DNA from 2 places in the Arthrobacter sp. FX8 genome. Region 2 is predicted to be linked to the other one. Evidence: predicted binding sites of a transcription regulator. Region 2 holds the regulator's gene; the other holds the start of a gene.
What was found. Region 2 encodes HrcA, which represses chaperone genes, less so after heat shock. Its sites were predicted from a motif close to TTNGCACTCGNNNNNNNCGAGTGCNAA; they were not measured.
Positions count from the first base shown of each region.

Region 1: a site for HrcA is predicted at 4,417-4,443, ahead of groL (chaperonin GroEL). Genes of this name have one in related genera too.

Region 1 covers NZ_CP113505.1:153,567-160,977, forward strand. The annotation lists gene OUO20_RS00650 (siderophore-interacting protein) at 1-807, opposite strand, end outside; gene OUO20_RS00655 (uracil-DNA glycosylase) at 822-1,592, opposite strand; gene OUO20_RS00660 (DUF3263 domain-containing protein) at 1,740-2,069, shown strand; gene OUO20_RS00665 (LytR C-terminal domain-containing protein) at 2,121-2,759, shown strand; partial or broken gene OUO20_RS00670 (cold-shock protein) at 2,813-3,018, shown strand; gene OUO20_RS00675 (ABC transporter substrate-binding protein) at 3,018-4,331, shown strand; gene groL (chaperonin GroEL) at 4,622-6,256, shown strand; gene OUO20_RS00685 (ABC transporter substrate-binding protein) at 6,406-7,411, opposite strand, start outside.
Region 2 covers NZ_CP113505.1:1,590,927-1,598,337, forward strand. The annotation lists partial or broken gene OUO20_RS07205 (PhoH family protein) at 1-766, opposite strand, end outside; gene OUO20_RS07210 (GerMN domain-containing protein) at 1,130-2,047, shown strand; gene OUO20_RS07215 (16S rRNA (uracil(1498)-N(3))-methyltransferase) at 2,034-2,813, opposite strand; gene dnaJ (molecular chaperone DnaJ) at 2,816-3,943, opposite strand; gene hrcA (heat-inducible transcriptional repressor HrcA) at 4,031-5,044, opposite strand; gene OUO20_RS07230 (DUF3097 domain-containing protein) at 5,216-6,067, shown strand; gene OUO20_RS07235 (DUF4870 domain-containing protein) at 6,187-6,597, shown strand; gene hemW (radical SAM family heme chaperone HemW) at 6,621-7,411, opposite strand, start outside.

The DNA.
Region 1 (7,411 bases), 1.4 Mb from region 2:
CTGGAAGACGTCCTCCACGCGGCCCTGCGCCCAGTAACCGGAGAGGGACACCTGCCGGCGGTCCAGGCCGCGCTGCTTGAAGAAGATTTCGCGGAGGGCCTTCATATAGCCGCGTTCGCCATGTGCAAACACATCCACGGTGCCGGTGGGCCATTCGGCCTCCGCCACCGTCCTGACCAGCAGGTCGCTGGCACCTGCCGGTGTGCCGTTGCGGGCCAGCCAGGTAATCTCCAGCCCGGCAGGGGCGGAAACAGGCTGGATGTCGGCCTCGGAACCTACCTCCAGGAAGGCAAGCCCGGTTGCCTCCGCGGGCAGGGCCTCGATGCATGCGGCGATGGCAGGAAGCGCTGCCTCATCACCGGCGAACAGGTACCAGTCGGCCTCGGGGTTGGGGTTGTAGGCGCCGCCGGGTCCGGTGAAGGTCAGTGTCTCGCCCGGCTGTGCCCCTGCCGCCCATGGACCCGCCAGGCCCTCGTCGCCGTGGACCACGAAGTCGATGGCGAGTTCGCTCGCCTCCGGATCCACCCAGCGCAGCGTATAGGTGCGGGTGAACGGCCACTGCTCGCGCGGCATGGTTTCCCGGACGGCCCACAGGTCCAGCGGGGAGGGGTAGTCAACCCCGGGCTGCGGGAAAACGATCTTCACGTACCGGTCCACGAAGCCGTTGTTGGCGAAGTCGCTGAAGCCCTCCCCGCCGGCCACGATCCGGACCATGTGCGGGGACAGCTGTTCCTTGCGCAGCACGGTCAGGGTGACCTGGGGGCGGCTCTTCTTCGTGGCGCTGGTGGCGGCGGGGACGGTGCTCATAAGGCAAGCCTAAGCTAGGGCGACGGCGGGAGTTCCCAGGTTACGGCCGTTGCACCCTGTTCGCGCAACAGTTGGTTCACCCGGCTGAATGGCCTGGAGCCAAAGAACCCGCGGGAGGCGGACAGCGGGCTGGGGTGCGGGCTGATGACGGCGGGGGCGCCTGCCAGCAGCGGCTGGAGGCCCTCCGCCTCCTTGCCCCACAACACCGCCACCAAAGGCATCCTGGACCCATCCGCGGCCCGGCGGCATGCCAGGGCGGTGACGGCCGCCGTCGTAATGTCCTCCCAGCCTTTGCCCCGGTGGGACCCAGCAGATCCTGCCCTGACCGTGAGTACCCGGTTCAGGAGCAGCACGCCCTGCTCCGTCCATGCCGACAGGTCGCCATGGACGCGCGGCGGAATGCCGAGGTCCGATTCGAGTTCGCGGTAGATGTTCACCAGGCTGCGGGGGAGGGGGCGCGTGCGGGCATCGACGGAAAACGACAGCCCGACTGCGTGCCCCGGGGTGGGGTAGGGGTCCTGGCCCACGATGAGGACCTTGACGCCGGCGAGCGGCTGGCGGAAGGCGCGCAGGACGTTCGACGGCGGCGGCAGGAGTTGGTGCCCGGCCGCCTCTTCGGCAGCCAGGAAGGCCAGGACCGACCGGAGCTTGCCCTCCACTCCCTGCAGGGCCGCGGCCCAGTCCGGCGCCATGAGCTCCGCCAGGGGCAGGTCAGCCAGGTCAGCGAAGCGGGTGCCGTCCGCCGGGTCCTGCTGCAGCTCGAACAGCGCATCCGATTCAAACATCGTTCCATTCTTGCAGGCCATCGGGGGACGCCCGCCCGCGGCACCGGGCCGGTGCAGGCGCGGGGCGCGGGGCGCGAATGACACCGGTGTTATTCGACCGGTAGCATGGGGTTAAGACATTTACCGTAACCAGCGAAGGAGTGTGCCGTGGCGGAACCGGCCCGGGAACACCTGCCGGAGCAGGATCCACGGAAGTCCCTTTTGGCGGATTTCACCCTCCGTGAGTCCTCCCTCTCCGAGCGCGAACAGCAGATGCTGGCCCTGGAACGGCAATGGTGGAAGTACGCAGGGGCCAAGGAGCAGGCCATCCGCGACCTCTTTGACCTCTCCGCGACCCATTACTACCAGCTCCTGAACGCACTGATCGACCGCGAGGATGCGCTGGCACACGATCCCATGCTGGTGAAGAGATTGCGTAGACTACGTACGTCGCGCCACCGTGCGCGCACTGCCCGGCGCCTGGGATCCGACGCTTAACAACCCCCAGGCCGGGACAACAGCCGCAATCAACAAGGATGTCCTTCCACCATGACCAGATACGCCCGCGATGAATTCGACAAGGTCCCGGAGACCGCGTCGCGACAAGGTGTCCACCGGACGGCCTCGGCCCCGTCCCGGGTGCGGCTGTGGCCCATCCTGGTAGTGGGGATGGCGGCCCTTGCCATAGGGCTGGTGTCCTTCCTGATCCTTCCCAAGATGGGATTCAGCGCCACCGCGAGCCAGGCATCGGCGAGCGTGGAGTCAGCTCCGCTGGCCGGAACCGGAACCACCCCATCGGCCACGCAGGCATCCGCGCCTCCTGCTTCGCCGTCTCCGTCTGCTTCGTCTGAACCAACCCAAAGCCGTGACCCGGAGCCCCAGGCCACACCTTCCGCCACCCGGGAGGCAGCCGTCGACAGGACGCAGGCAGTGGCGGTTTACAACGCGGCAGGCACGGCAGGGCTGGCCAGCCGGGTGGCCGGAACCGTCCAGGCGGACGGATGGCGCCTCGGCCAGGTAGGCAACTGGTCCGGCGCCCCGCAAAAATCCTCCGTGATCTTCTACTCCGGCCCCCAGCAACTGGCAAACGCACAGGCGCTTGCCGGGCTGCTCAACATCCCCACCGTGGTGAACAGCGCCGAATTCCAGATGCCGCTCGTGGTGGTGCTTGGCCCCGGATACCGCTAGCCGCACCCGCTCCGCCCACGGCTGCATAACCCCAACGGAAAGAGTTGTTCATCATGGCACTGGGAACCGTCAAATGGTTCAACGCTGAAAAGGGCTATGGCTTCATCACCGTTGACGGCTCCGGTGATGACGTTTTTGTCCACTGGTCCGCGATCCAGGGGAGGGCTACCGCGCACTGGATGAGGGGCAGAGGGTGCAGCTGGAAGTCGGGGAGGGCGAAAAAGGTCCCCAGGCAGAAAACGTCCGGCCCGCCCAGTGATGCCGTTTTACCGTTCCCCAGTCCGCGGCCGAGCGGCGCTGGCTGTTTCCCTGGGGGCAGTCCTCGCGGTCACAGCATGTTCGGGCGCCGGCGGCAACGCCAGGGTGGACCCGGTCGAAGCCTCCGGCGATGGCGTCCTCCGGGTGGGCCTGATCCTGGACAACACCGGCGGCAATGCCTTCCTTAATGCGCCCCAGCTGGCGGCCGCCGAGCTGGCCATCCAGGAAATCAACGCCGCCGGCGGACACAAAGGCCGGCCGGTGGAGCTGCTGCCGGCGCATCCGGACCAGGAAGCCGCAGGCCAGGCCAAGGACCTGGTGGCCGCCAGGGCGGACGTGGTCATTGGACCCACCGATTCCAGCCACGCGGCCGCCGCCGTGGACATCCTGTCCCACGCACGCATACCCCTCATCTCGCCGGCCAACACCGCTGCCGCCCTCTCCGGGATCGACAGCGGAGGCTACTACTTCCGCACGGCCGCGGCCGACGTCGCGCAAGGTCCTGTGCTGGCCAAACTCGCCAAGGACGCCGGGGCCGCCAGCATCACCGTGGTGTACCAGGAAGGTGCCTACGGCAAGGACCTGTCGGCTGCCGTCACGAAAGCCGCGCAACAGTCCGGCCTGACGGTCCTGCCCGGAGCCGCCTTCAAGCCCGGCGCCGCCGCCGAAGCCGCACGCTCCGCAGCCAAGGCCAGCCCTGACGCCGTGGTCCTGGTTGCCCGGGAAGGGGCGCAGGGCGCGTTGGCCGAGCTGAACAACTCCGGCCTCAGGGGTTCAAAAATTCTCCTCAGCGATGGCGCCTTTGCCCGCTACGGATCAGGGCTCCCCTCCCGGGCCCTGGACGGCGCCCGCGCCGTCGTCCCGGGCCAACTGCCCACCGCCGCCTTCCAGGGAAAGCTCCTGGCCGTTGATCCTTCCCTGAAGGACGTCTCGTATGCTGCTGAAACCTACGACGCCGTTACCCTGGCGGCCCTGGCGGCGGCAAGGGCCCAGGACGATGCCGGACGCTCCATCGCCGCCAACCTGGTTCCGGTTTCGGGTGGCGCCGCATCAGGCAGGACCACATCCCAGGGGATGCCCTCCGCAGGGACACCTGCCCCGGGGGCAACGGCCCCGCCCGCCCCGTGCCTGACGTACAAGGAGTGCCTGGGCGGCCTTGCTGCCAATCCGGACATCAATTACGACGGCGAGTCAGGACCGGTTGCCTTCGACGCCAACGGGGATATCACCACCGCCGTTTTCTCCGTATTCACCTACGGCCCGGAGAACAACCCCACCCCCACCGGCCGGGAGACGGCCGGACATTCAAGCTGATCGCCCTGGGCGAAGCCGCTGCCCCTACCCGCCCGTCCGGCGTCTTTTCGCTTGCACTCTCACCTGGGGAGTGCTAATTATTGAGTTAGCACTCTGACGTACCGACTGCTAAAGCAAAGCCTGGTTCCGGCCGGCGGCGCGGGGCACCGGACGAGGAGCGAAAGAAACACCTCACTTCAGTGAGATCCCCTCCCGGAGGCATACAGAGGCCGCCGTCAAAGGATCGTCCGTCGCGGGCACTGCAGCGAAGGTTCATTCTTAACGACTGTCCCGAAAGGACTACTGCCGTTATGGCCAAGATCATTGCATTTGATGAAGAGGCACGCCGCGGCCTTGAGCGTGGCCTGAACACCCTCGCCGACGCCGTTAAGGTCACCCTCGGCCCGCGTGGACGCAACGTCGTCCTCGAAAAGAAGTGGGGCGCCCCCACGATCACCAACGATGGTGTTTCCATCGCCAAGGAGATCGAGCTGGACGATCCTTACGAGAAGATCGGCGCTGAGCTGGTCAAGGAAGTTGCCAAGAAGACCGACGATGTTGCCGGCGACGGCACCACCACGGCCACCGTCCTGGCACAGGCCCTGGTCAAGGAAGGCCTGCGCAACGTTGCCGCCGGCGCCGACCCGCTGTCCCTCAAGCGCGGCATCGAGAAGGCCGTCGAGGCTGTCACCCGCGAACTCCTGGCTTCCGCCAAGGAAATCGAAACCAAGGAAGAGATCGCGGCCACCGCCTCCATCTCCGCCGGTGACGACGAAATCGGTGCCCTCATCGCCGAAGCCCTGGACAAGGTGGGCAAGGAAGGCGTTATCACGGTCGAGGAGTCCAACACCTTCGGCCTGGAGCTCGAGCTCACCGAAGGCATGCGCTTCGACAAGGGCTACATCTCCGCCTACTTCGTCACGGACGCCGAGCGCCAGGAAACGGTCCTTGAGGATCCGTACATCCTGATCGTCAACTCCAAGATCTCCAACGTCAAGGAACTGGTTGCTGTCCTGGAAAAGGTCATGCAGTCCAACAAGCCGCTGCTGATCATTGCCGAGGACATCGAGGGCGAGGCCCTGGCCACCCTGATCGTCAACAAGATCCGTGGCACCTTCAAGTCTGTCGCCGTCAAGGCTCCGGGCTTCGGCGACCGCCGCAAGGCCCAGCTGGCCGACATCGCCGTCCTCACCGGCGGCCAGGTCATCTCCGAAGAGGTTGGACTCAAGCTGGAGAACGCCGGCCTGGAACTCCTGGGCCAGGCCCGCAAGGTTGTTGTCACCAAGGACGAGACCACCATCGTTGAAGGTGCCGGCGACGCCGACCAGATCGCCGGCCGCGTTTCCCAGATCCGCGCCGAGATTGAGAATTCGGACTCCGACTACGACCGCGAGAAGCTGCAGGAGCGGCTGGCCAAGCTGGCCGGCGGCGTTGCAGTCATCAAGGCCGGTGCCGCCACCGAGGTTGAGCTCAAGGAGCGCAAGCACCGCATCGAGGACGCAGTCCGCAACGCCAAGGCTGCAGTTGAAGAAGGCATCGTGGCCGGTGGCGGCGTGGCCCTCATCCAGGCCGGTGCCAAGGCATTCGCCAACCTGCAGCTCTCCGGCGACGAAGCAACCGGCGCCAACATCGTCCGCGTTGCCATCGACGCCCCGCTGAAGCAGATCGCCTTCAACGCCGGCCTCGAGCCGGGCGTCGTGGTGGACAAGGTCCGCGGCCTGCCCGCAGGCCACGGCCTGAACGCAGCCACCGGCGAATACGTCGACCTGCTGGCTGCCGGCGTCAACGACCCCGTCAAGGTAACCCGCTCTGCCCTGCAGAACGCGGCTTCCATCGCTGGCCTCTTCCTCACCACCGAAGCAGTGGTGGCTGACAAGCCGGAGAAGAACGCCGCCCCCGCAGGCGGAGACGACATGGGCGGCATGGGAGGCATGGGCGGCTTCTAAGCCCTCCTGCCGGGACCTCTCCCGCCAACCGCAAAGTGCGGCCCCCTCGTTTGCGAGGGGGCCGCACTTTGTGCCGGAGGTTTTGTTCCCGGCCACGGATGCGGCCTGTGCCGGCTTGGCCGCCTGGACAAGGAGCTGTGGGACGGGAGTTACTTCCGGGCCGAATCCAGCATCCCCTGGACTTCCTTCTTGAAGGCTTCCGCCGCGGCCTGCGGGGTCATCCGGTCGTACAGCACTTCATCCGTGTACCTCCTGATGACGTTCTGGACGCTCCCTGCACCCACGGGCGGGACAGGCGGTGCGTCCTTGATGTCCGGGGCTATGTCCTTCAGGAATCCAACCACGGTGGTGTCAGCCGGCTTAAGCTGCGGGGTGATGCCCGAAACGATGTCCGGATTGGTGGGGACGCCCCTGTCGGTCATCAGGATGGCACCCGCCTCCGGACTGTTGGTGAGGTAGTTGATGAACTCCGCGGCCTGCTGGGAATGCTTCGAACGGGAGGATGCAGACCAGAACATGGTGGGCTTGTAGTACATGCCATTGCCGGCCGAGGCGCCGTCGACGCTGGGGGCCCGCAGTATCTTTATGCTGCTGCCGGTGGTGGCTTCAAGGGAACCAAGCTGGTTGGTCCACCACCAGGCCATGGCCACCCGGTTTGTTCCGAACAGGCTTTCCTCCAGTCCTGCCCCTGCATCCTCGGTTGCCACGGTGGCCGCGGGGCTGGCCTTGGAGTCGCGCTGTTCCTTGATCCGTTCCCAGAAGGACGCTGCAGTCGCGGCTTCAAAGTCGAGCTTGCCGTCCCCTGAGTACAGATTCTCGCCGTGCTGGCGCAGCCAGATGATCAGGTCGGCTTCGTTGCTGCCATAAGCGGCCCCGTAACTCTTCCCGTCACCTGCTGCGCTGATCTTCGCCGCCGTGTCCACGAAGTCTTTCCACGTCCAGATCTTGTCGTCCGGCACGGGCACTCCCGCTGCCTGGAACACTTTCGTGTTGGCCATGATGACATAGGCGTTCCGGCTTGTGCTCAGCCCGTACTGGGCGCCGCCGTACTGGCCCGACGCAAGCGCTTCCTTGTCCAGTTTTGAGGTATCGATGCCGTTTTGCCTGGACAGGTCCATCAGCGCCCCGCGGCCGCCGTATTCGGCGATGTATTTC
Region 2 (7,411 bases):
GCCACTTCAATGGTGCCGGCCGCCATCAGGCGCGGAATGGATTCGGGGTCCATCATGTCGTGCAGGGCGTCGTAGAGCGGCCGGAGGTAGGGGTCGATCTTGTCGCTGAGCGTGCCGGGGAGGAAACCAAGCCGCTCCCCGCTTCCACCGCGGGGCGGGTCAGGATGATCCGGCTGACCTCTTTTTGCTGCAGCGCCTGGACGGCTTTTGCCATCGCCAGGTACGTCTTGCCGGTGCCGGCCGGACCAATGCCGAAGATCACGGTGTTGGCGTCGATGGCGTCAACATAGTTCTTCTGGTTCAGCGTCTTGGGCCGGATGGTCCTGCCGCGGCTGGAGAGGATGTCGTGGGTGAGCACATCCACGGGATTCTGCAGTGACTGCGTGCGCAGGAGGGACACCAGCTGCTGCAGCACAGCAGGAGTGATAACCGTGCCGCGGGCCACCAGGCCACGGACTTCCTGCAGGAGCCGCATGATCCGGGGAACATCACCGGCGGGGCCGTTGATGGACAGTTCATTACCCCGGGCATGGAAGTTGACGGCGGGGAACTGCTCTTCGATGAACCGCAACGCCTCGTCATGGCTGCCGAGTGATTGAACCATCTGGTCGGAGTTCTCAAAGAGGACTACTTCAGTCCGGGTGCCGGGCAGGGAGTGCGGGAATTCACCCGGACTGCCTTCACCCGTATTGAGCCGGCGCTTACCATTTGCTGATTCAGTCATGGTGCTGGCCCGCAGGCCCGTGGTCCCCTCGAAGATCGACATCAATGTTTGCGTTCGCTGATGCCGGCGCCCGTTGGACGGTGCTCCTGGCCCCAGCGATCCCTTTATCTTACGCCAGCGCGGGGCCGGGCCGGATACCAGGCCGCCATGGAGCAGCGGCTGCAACCCGTCCGGAGGGTGCCGGGACGTCCTTAGGTATCAACTTCATATCGGCCTCATATCGTTCCCGTTGCAGTTGTGCCCGCGGAGGCAAAGAGCGGCTGGGCGGCCGCGCCGCTGTGCAATGCTGGAAATCCAGCATCTGCTGGAACACCAGGCCGCCAGGGGGATCGGCCCGCCACGCCAGGAAAGGACAAGGGCAGGACAGTGCCGGAAACCTCTGCGCCCGAAAGGGCAGGACGACCGATGGGCCGTCTGCGCCCCGCCGTCCTTGCAGGAATCCTGGTCCTGATTCCGGTCCTTGCGGGCTGCACGGCCGAGGGCGGCCCCTCACCCACCGGCACCATCGCCTCGGTGCCGGCAACGGGCGGCACCATGCCGGACACGCTGTCCACCAGCGCCCCGCTGGAAACCGCACAGTCCTCCAACAAGGCGCCGGTCTACTGGATCGGCCGCAGCGGCGGGAACATCTTTCTTTACCGGGAATTCCGCGACGTCCCTGAACAGGAGAACCCGGTCACCCGCGCCCTGCGGGCCATGATGTCCGAGAAGCCGCTGGACCCTGACTTCTTCACGCCCTGGCAGAACCCGGACAAACTTGCCACCTCAATCTCCGGCAAGGACGTCATCACCGTCGACGTCTCCTCGGACGCTTTCAACAGCAACCTCGATGCCGACATGGCTGCCCGGGCCATCCAGCAGCTGATCTACACGGCAACCGCTGCCGCCGCCAGTTCGGGCCTGATCGACACCGGCCAGCAGATCCGGGTCCGGATCCTCGTGGACGGCCACACGGACTACGTGGCCTTCGGCAAAGTGCAGCTCGGGGCCCTGATGACCCGCGCCGCGGGCCTGGTGGCGCCCGTCTGGATCATTGATCCCCAGGAGAACGCCGAAGTGCCCGGCGGGAGCGTGAAGATCACCGGCCGCAGCACATCGCCCGGGGCGAAGCTCCGCTGGCAGATCCTGCAGTCTACGGACGGCGGCAGCAAAGCACCGTTCCTGGCGGGTGAAACCACGGCTGCGTCCGAACAGGGGCAGGCCGGCGTCTTCACCCTGGCCCTGAACCTTCCGCCGGGCGATTACATGCTGCGGGTGGCCCAGGCCGGCTCCGGCGGGGAACCGGACCGGAACGAGGACACGAGGTCCTTTAAGGTCCGGTAGCCGTCCACCGGCCAAGGACGTCGCTGGCAAGCACGACGGCGGCCGGGCCGGCTGTGGAGGACCGCAGGACATGGTGCCCCAGGAGGGCGGTCACGGCGCCCTTATCGCAGAGTTTGGTTACCTCCCGCTGGCTGATGCCGCCCTCCGGACCGACGATGAGCAGGATTTCCCGGGGTCCGGAGCCTGCTTTCCCTTGCCATGCTTCAAGGACGGTGCGCAGCGGCCGAACGGCGTCCTCATGCAGGATGACAGCGAGGTCGGCAGCTTCCACGGCAGCGGAAAGCCCGGCAGTGTCGACGGCGGACCGCACTTCGGGGATCCAGGCGCGCCGTGCCTGCTTGGCGGCCGCGGCCACGGAGGATTCCCATTTGGCATGGGCCCGGGCTGCGCGGTCGCCCTTCCAGCGGACGATTGACCGTTCGGACTGCCAGGGTATGACGGCGTCGATGCCCAGTTCCGTGGCCGTCTCGATGGCCAGCTCGTCGCGGTCCCCCTTGGCGAGGGCCTGGACCAGCACCAGCCGGACGTCCGGCCTGTCTTCGACGGTCAGCGTCCCGCATTCCACCTCGAGTGCGGAGGGAGCGGCGGACACCACCTTCCCGGTCATCCGGGTGCCGGCGCCGTCGACGATGTCCACCGCTTCGCCGGGAGACAGCCGTTTGACGGTGACGGCATGCCGCGCCTCCGCCCCGTCGAGGACAAAGAGTTGGCCGGCCGCCATCCCGGCCAGCGAACCGGGGGGCGTGAAGAAGACGGGGTTGCTCACCGCTACAGGTTACCGAGCCGGTCCCGGAGCTTGGCGAACATGCCGCCGCTGGCAGCGAGCTTGCCCTCGGTGATCTGTTCACCACGGAGCTTGGCCAGTTGGCGCAGGAGGTCCTCCTGCGCGGGGTCGAGCTTGGCCGGGGTGTCCACCTGGAGGTGGACCTTCAGGTCGCCGCGGCCGTAGCCCCTCAGGTGGGTGACGCCGAGGCCGCGCAGGGTGATGATCTCCCCCGACTGGGTACCGGGCTTGACGTCGATCTCCTGCGTGCCGTCGAAGGTTTCCAGGCTGACATCCGTGCCCAGGGCGGCTGCCGTCATGGGGATGTGCAGGGTGGCGTGCAGGTCGTCGCCCTCCCGCACGTAGGTGGCGTCATTGTTGACGCGGATCTCCACGTACAGGTCGCCGGCCGGACCGCCCGCGGGGCCGGCCTCGCCCTGGCCGGAGAGCTGGATCCGGGTTCCGGTGGCCACACCGGCAGGGACCTTGATGGTCAGCGACCGGCGGCTGCGGATACGGCCCTGGCCGCTGCACTCGTTGCAGGGATCCTTGATGACGGTGCCGAAACCTTCGCAGGTGCCGCAGGGGGCGGCCGTCATGACCTGGCCGAGGATGGAGCGGACGGCCCGCTGGACCTGTCCGCTGCCGCCGCAGATGTCGCAGCGTTCCGGATGGGTGCCGGGGCGGCAACAGGATCCGTCACAGGTGGGGCAGACCACGGCGGTGTCCACTTCGAGTTTCTTGTTCACGCCGAACACGGCGTCGCGGAGGTCGATCCGTACGCTGATCAGGGCATCCTGGCCGCGGCGGACACGGGAAGCCGGACCGGACGTGCCGCCGGCGCCGAAGAAGGTGTCGAAAATATCCTGGAACGCGAAGCCCTGGCCCGCGTAGCCTGCGCCGCCGAAACCGTTGTCGGTGCCGTTCTCATTGCCGGTGGTGTCGTAGATCCGGCGCTTCTGGGGGTCCGAAAGCACCTCGTAGGCGTGAGTTACTGCCTTGAACCGTTCCGATGCGTCCGCACCGGGGTTTACGTCCGGGTGAAGGGTGCGGGCCAGCTTGCGGTAGGCCTTTTTGATTTCTTCACCCGTCGCTTCGGGTGAGACTCCAAGGACGTCATAGTGGCTGCTCAAAGTTCGTATCTCTTCCTTGTTGTACTGCGTTCAGTTGGGCGGCCCAGCTCTTGCTTTCCGGCCGAAGCGCGCTCCGGCGGCCAAGAGTCAGGGCCCCAAAATCCTGGAAAGGTAGCGCGCCACTGCCCTGACGGCGGCCATGGTGGTGGGGTAATCCATCCGGGTGGGCCCGAGGATGCCTACTTTCGCCGAGCTGTCCGGACCGTAGGCAGTGGCCACCACGGAGGCCTCGGCAAGGCCGTCGTACGGGTTCTCCCGTCCGATGCTGACAGCGACGCCGCGGTGGTCCTGGGCCATTTCGCTCAACAGCCGCAGCATCACCACCTGTTCCTCCAGCGCCTCGAGCACCGGGCCGATGCTGAGGGGGAAGTCGACGTTGGACCTGGCCAGATTGGCGGTGCCGGCCATGACCATCCGGTCCTCCCGGCTGTTTTGCGCCAGGCCCTCCAGTCCGAGCGCCAATGCGTGTGCCGCCTGCCGCTGCGGGTGCGGGGTGGCGGCGACGACGGCGGGCAGCGCCTGGGCCAGTTGGCGCAGCGGTGTTCCGCCCAGTGCACCGAGGAACCGGGTGCGCAGTTCGGCCAGTGCGTCGTCGCCAAGGTCCTGCCCGACGTCGATCACCCGCTGCTCCACCTTGCCGCTGTTGGCGATCAGGACGACGAGGACCTTGCGCGGGGCGAGCAGGACGAATTCGATGTGCCGGACCAGTGCCCTGCTCAGGTGCGGATACTGCACCACGGCAACCTGGTTGGTCAGCTGCGACAGCAGCCGGACGGTCCTCTCCAGCACGTCGTCGAGGTCGTCCGCGCCTTCGAGCAGGGACTGGATGGCGCGGCGTTCGGCGGCCGAGAGCGGCTTGACAGCCGAGATTTGGTCCACAAAGAGCCGGTAGCCCTTGTCCGTGGGAATCCGGCCGGCACTGGTGTGCGGGGCGGTGATCAGCCCCTCGTCCTCCAGTGCGGCCATGTCATTGCGGATGGTGGCGCTGGAAACACCAAGATGATGCCGCTCCACCAGGGCCTTGGACCCAACCGGCTCGCGGGAGTGGACGTAGTCCTCCACGATGGCCCGCAGTACTTCCAGCTTGCGTGGCTCGCTCACTCTCCACCTCCATCCATGGTTCGGGGCGCATGCCCCTCCCGATGCAACCCAGGGTTAGCACTCGACATGCCTAAGTGCTAACAGTCTATTATGCCTCGGCCCGTTGTTAGCATTGGTACCGCTCCGGGCGAAATTGCGGAGTTGAACACTAGCGCTAGGCGGATCAAATCCATGGATTACCGGAACTGGGGCCCACGCGGCATATCCGCTCCCGCCCGGACGGAACTGCCTGAGGTCCCCGTGGAGCGCGGCATGGTGCTCGAGGAAGTGCAGTCGGGCTGGGTGGGTGCCGTGACCCGGGTGGAGAAATCCGGCGGCATGCATGTGGTGGCGCTGGAGGACCGCAGGGGAAAATCGCGTTCCTTCCGCCTTGGGTTCGGCTTCCTCCTGGAGGGCCGGCCGATCCGGCTGATGCCACCCGCCCCCCGGCCGGCCGCTGCCGGTCCCGCGGCGGGCAGGACGGCCTCGGGGTCCGTTCGGGTCGCCGGACAACGCGCCCAGGTGGCCAAGGCCAGCCGGATCTGGGTGGAAGGCAAGCACGACGCCGAACTGGTGGAAAAGGTCTGGGGAGACGACCTCCGGGTGGAGGGCATCGTCGTCGAGCCCCTGCACGGCATTGACGACCTTGCCGCAGCCGTCGCGGACTTCAGGCCGGGGCCTGGCCGCCGTCTTGGCGTCCTGGTGGACCACCTGGTTCCTGACTCCAAGGAGTCCCGCATCGCGGATGCCGTCATGGCCTCCCCGGGCGCCGCAGGCAACGTCCTGATCGTCGGTCACCCCTACGTGGACGTCTGGCAGGCGATCCGGCCCGCTGTCCTTGGCATCGACAAATGGCCGGCCGTGCCCCGCGGGCAGGACTGGAAGACGGGGATCCTGAAAGCCTTCGGCTGGCCCCACGCCACCAAGGAAGATGTCGGCCTGGGATGGCAGAAGCTGCTGGGCGCCGTGCGCACGTACGCGGACCTCGAAGCGTCGCTGCTGGGCAGGGTCGAGGAAGTCATCGATTTCCTGACCGTGCCGTGAAGGGCGGACGGCGTCCCGGGAACCAGTATTCTTGGTAGTGCGGTTCCTTGTTTCCTGAGGCACTGCGCACCGCGCCGGAATTGTAGTCAGCACCACTTGCACCTTCGAAGGAACAGACTGTGGCAGAAAACGCACGTGATCACAGGGACGGCCAGGGCCGTTCCGAGTACCATGGCGTCCCCGCCAACGCCCTGCCGCTTACGGCCAGCGAAGACCGCCAGTGGGCGACGCTGGCGCACTTCGGCGGGATCCTGGGGTGCGTCCCCTCGCTGCTGATCTACTTGATCTTCCGTGACCGCGGGCCATTTACCGCCCAGGAATCCAAGGAAGCGCTGAACTTCAGCCTGCCGCCCACCATCGCCGCGGTGCTGGCCAACATCCTGGTGTTCGTCCCCTACGTCGGGAACATCTTCGCGGTCATTGCCACGCTGATCTGGGTGGCGCTCACGTGCTTCTCCGTCGCGGCAGGGATCCACGTCAACCGGGGCCAGCCGCACCGCTACCAGTACAACCTGCGCTGGATCAAGTAAGGGCAACTGCCCGCGGGCCGGCTCTAGTCCGGCAGGATGCGGCGGACTACTGCGTCTGCCAAGAGCCTGCCCTTGAGGGTCAGGACCAGGCGTCCGCGGAATGCGGCAGCAGGATCAACCAGGCCGGCTGCGATCAGTCCAGCCACCTCGTGGCGTCCCCCGGCACTCAGCGTTGAGACATCCAGTCCCGACTGGAGGCGGGCCTCCAGCATGACCCGCTCCAGGTTCCTTGTTTCCGCGTCCAGGGTTTCCCTGCCGGCGGCGGGCGAAAGCCCCTGCGACAGCCGGTTCGCGTAAGCGGACGGGTGCTTGACGTTCCACCAGCGGACCCCGCCCATGTGTGAGTGCGCGCCCGGGCCGATGCCCCACCAGTCGTCACCCCGCCAGTATGCGAGGTTGTGGCGGCAGGCCTGCTCCGGAGTCCGCGCCCAGTTGCTGACCTCGTACCAGCCAAGTCCGGCTTCGGTGATCAGCTGGTCGGCGAGCTCGTACTTGTCGGCGTGGTCGTCGTCGTCGATTCCCGGGACTTCGCCGCGGCGCATCTGCGCGGCCAGCTTGGTGCCCTCCTCAACGATCAGCGCGTAGGCGCTGATGTGGTCCGGCCCGTAGGAAAGCGCCGTTTCGAGGGAGTGCCGCCAGTCGGCCAGCGACTCCCCCGGCGTCCCGTAAATCAGGTCCAGGCTGACAGCCAGTCCTGCCTCGCGCGCCCACTGCACCACCTGCGGCACCCGGCTGGGCGTATGGGTCCGGTCCAGCACCTTGAGCACGTGCGGAACCGCGGACTGCATCCCAAAGGACACCCTGGTGAACCCGG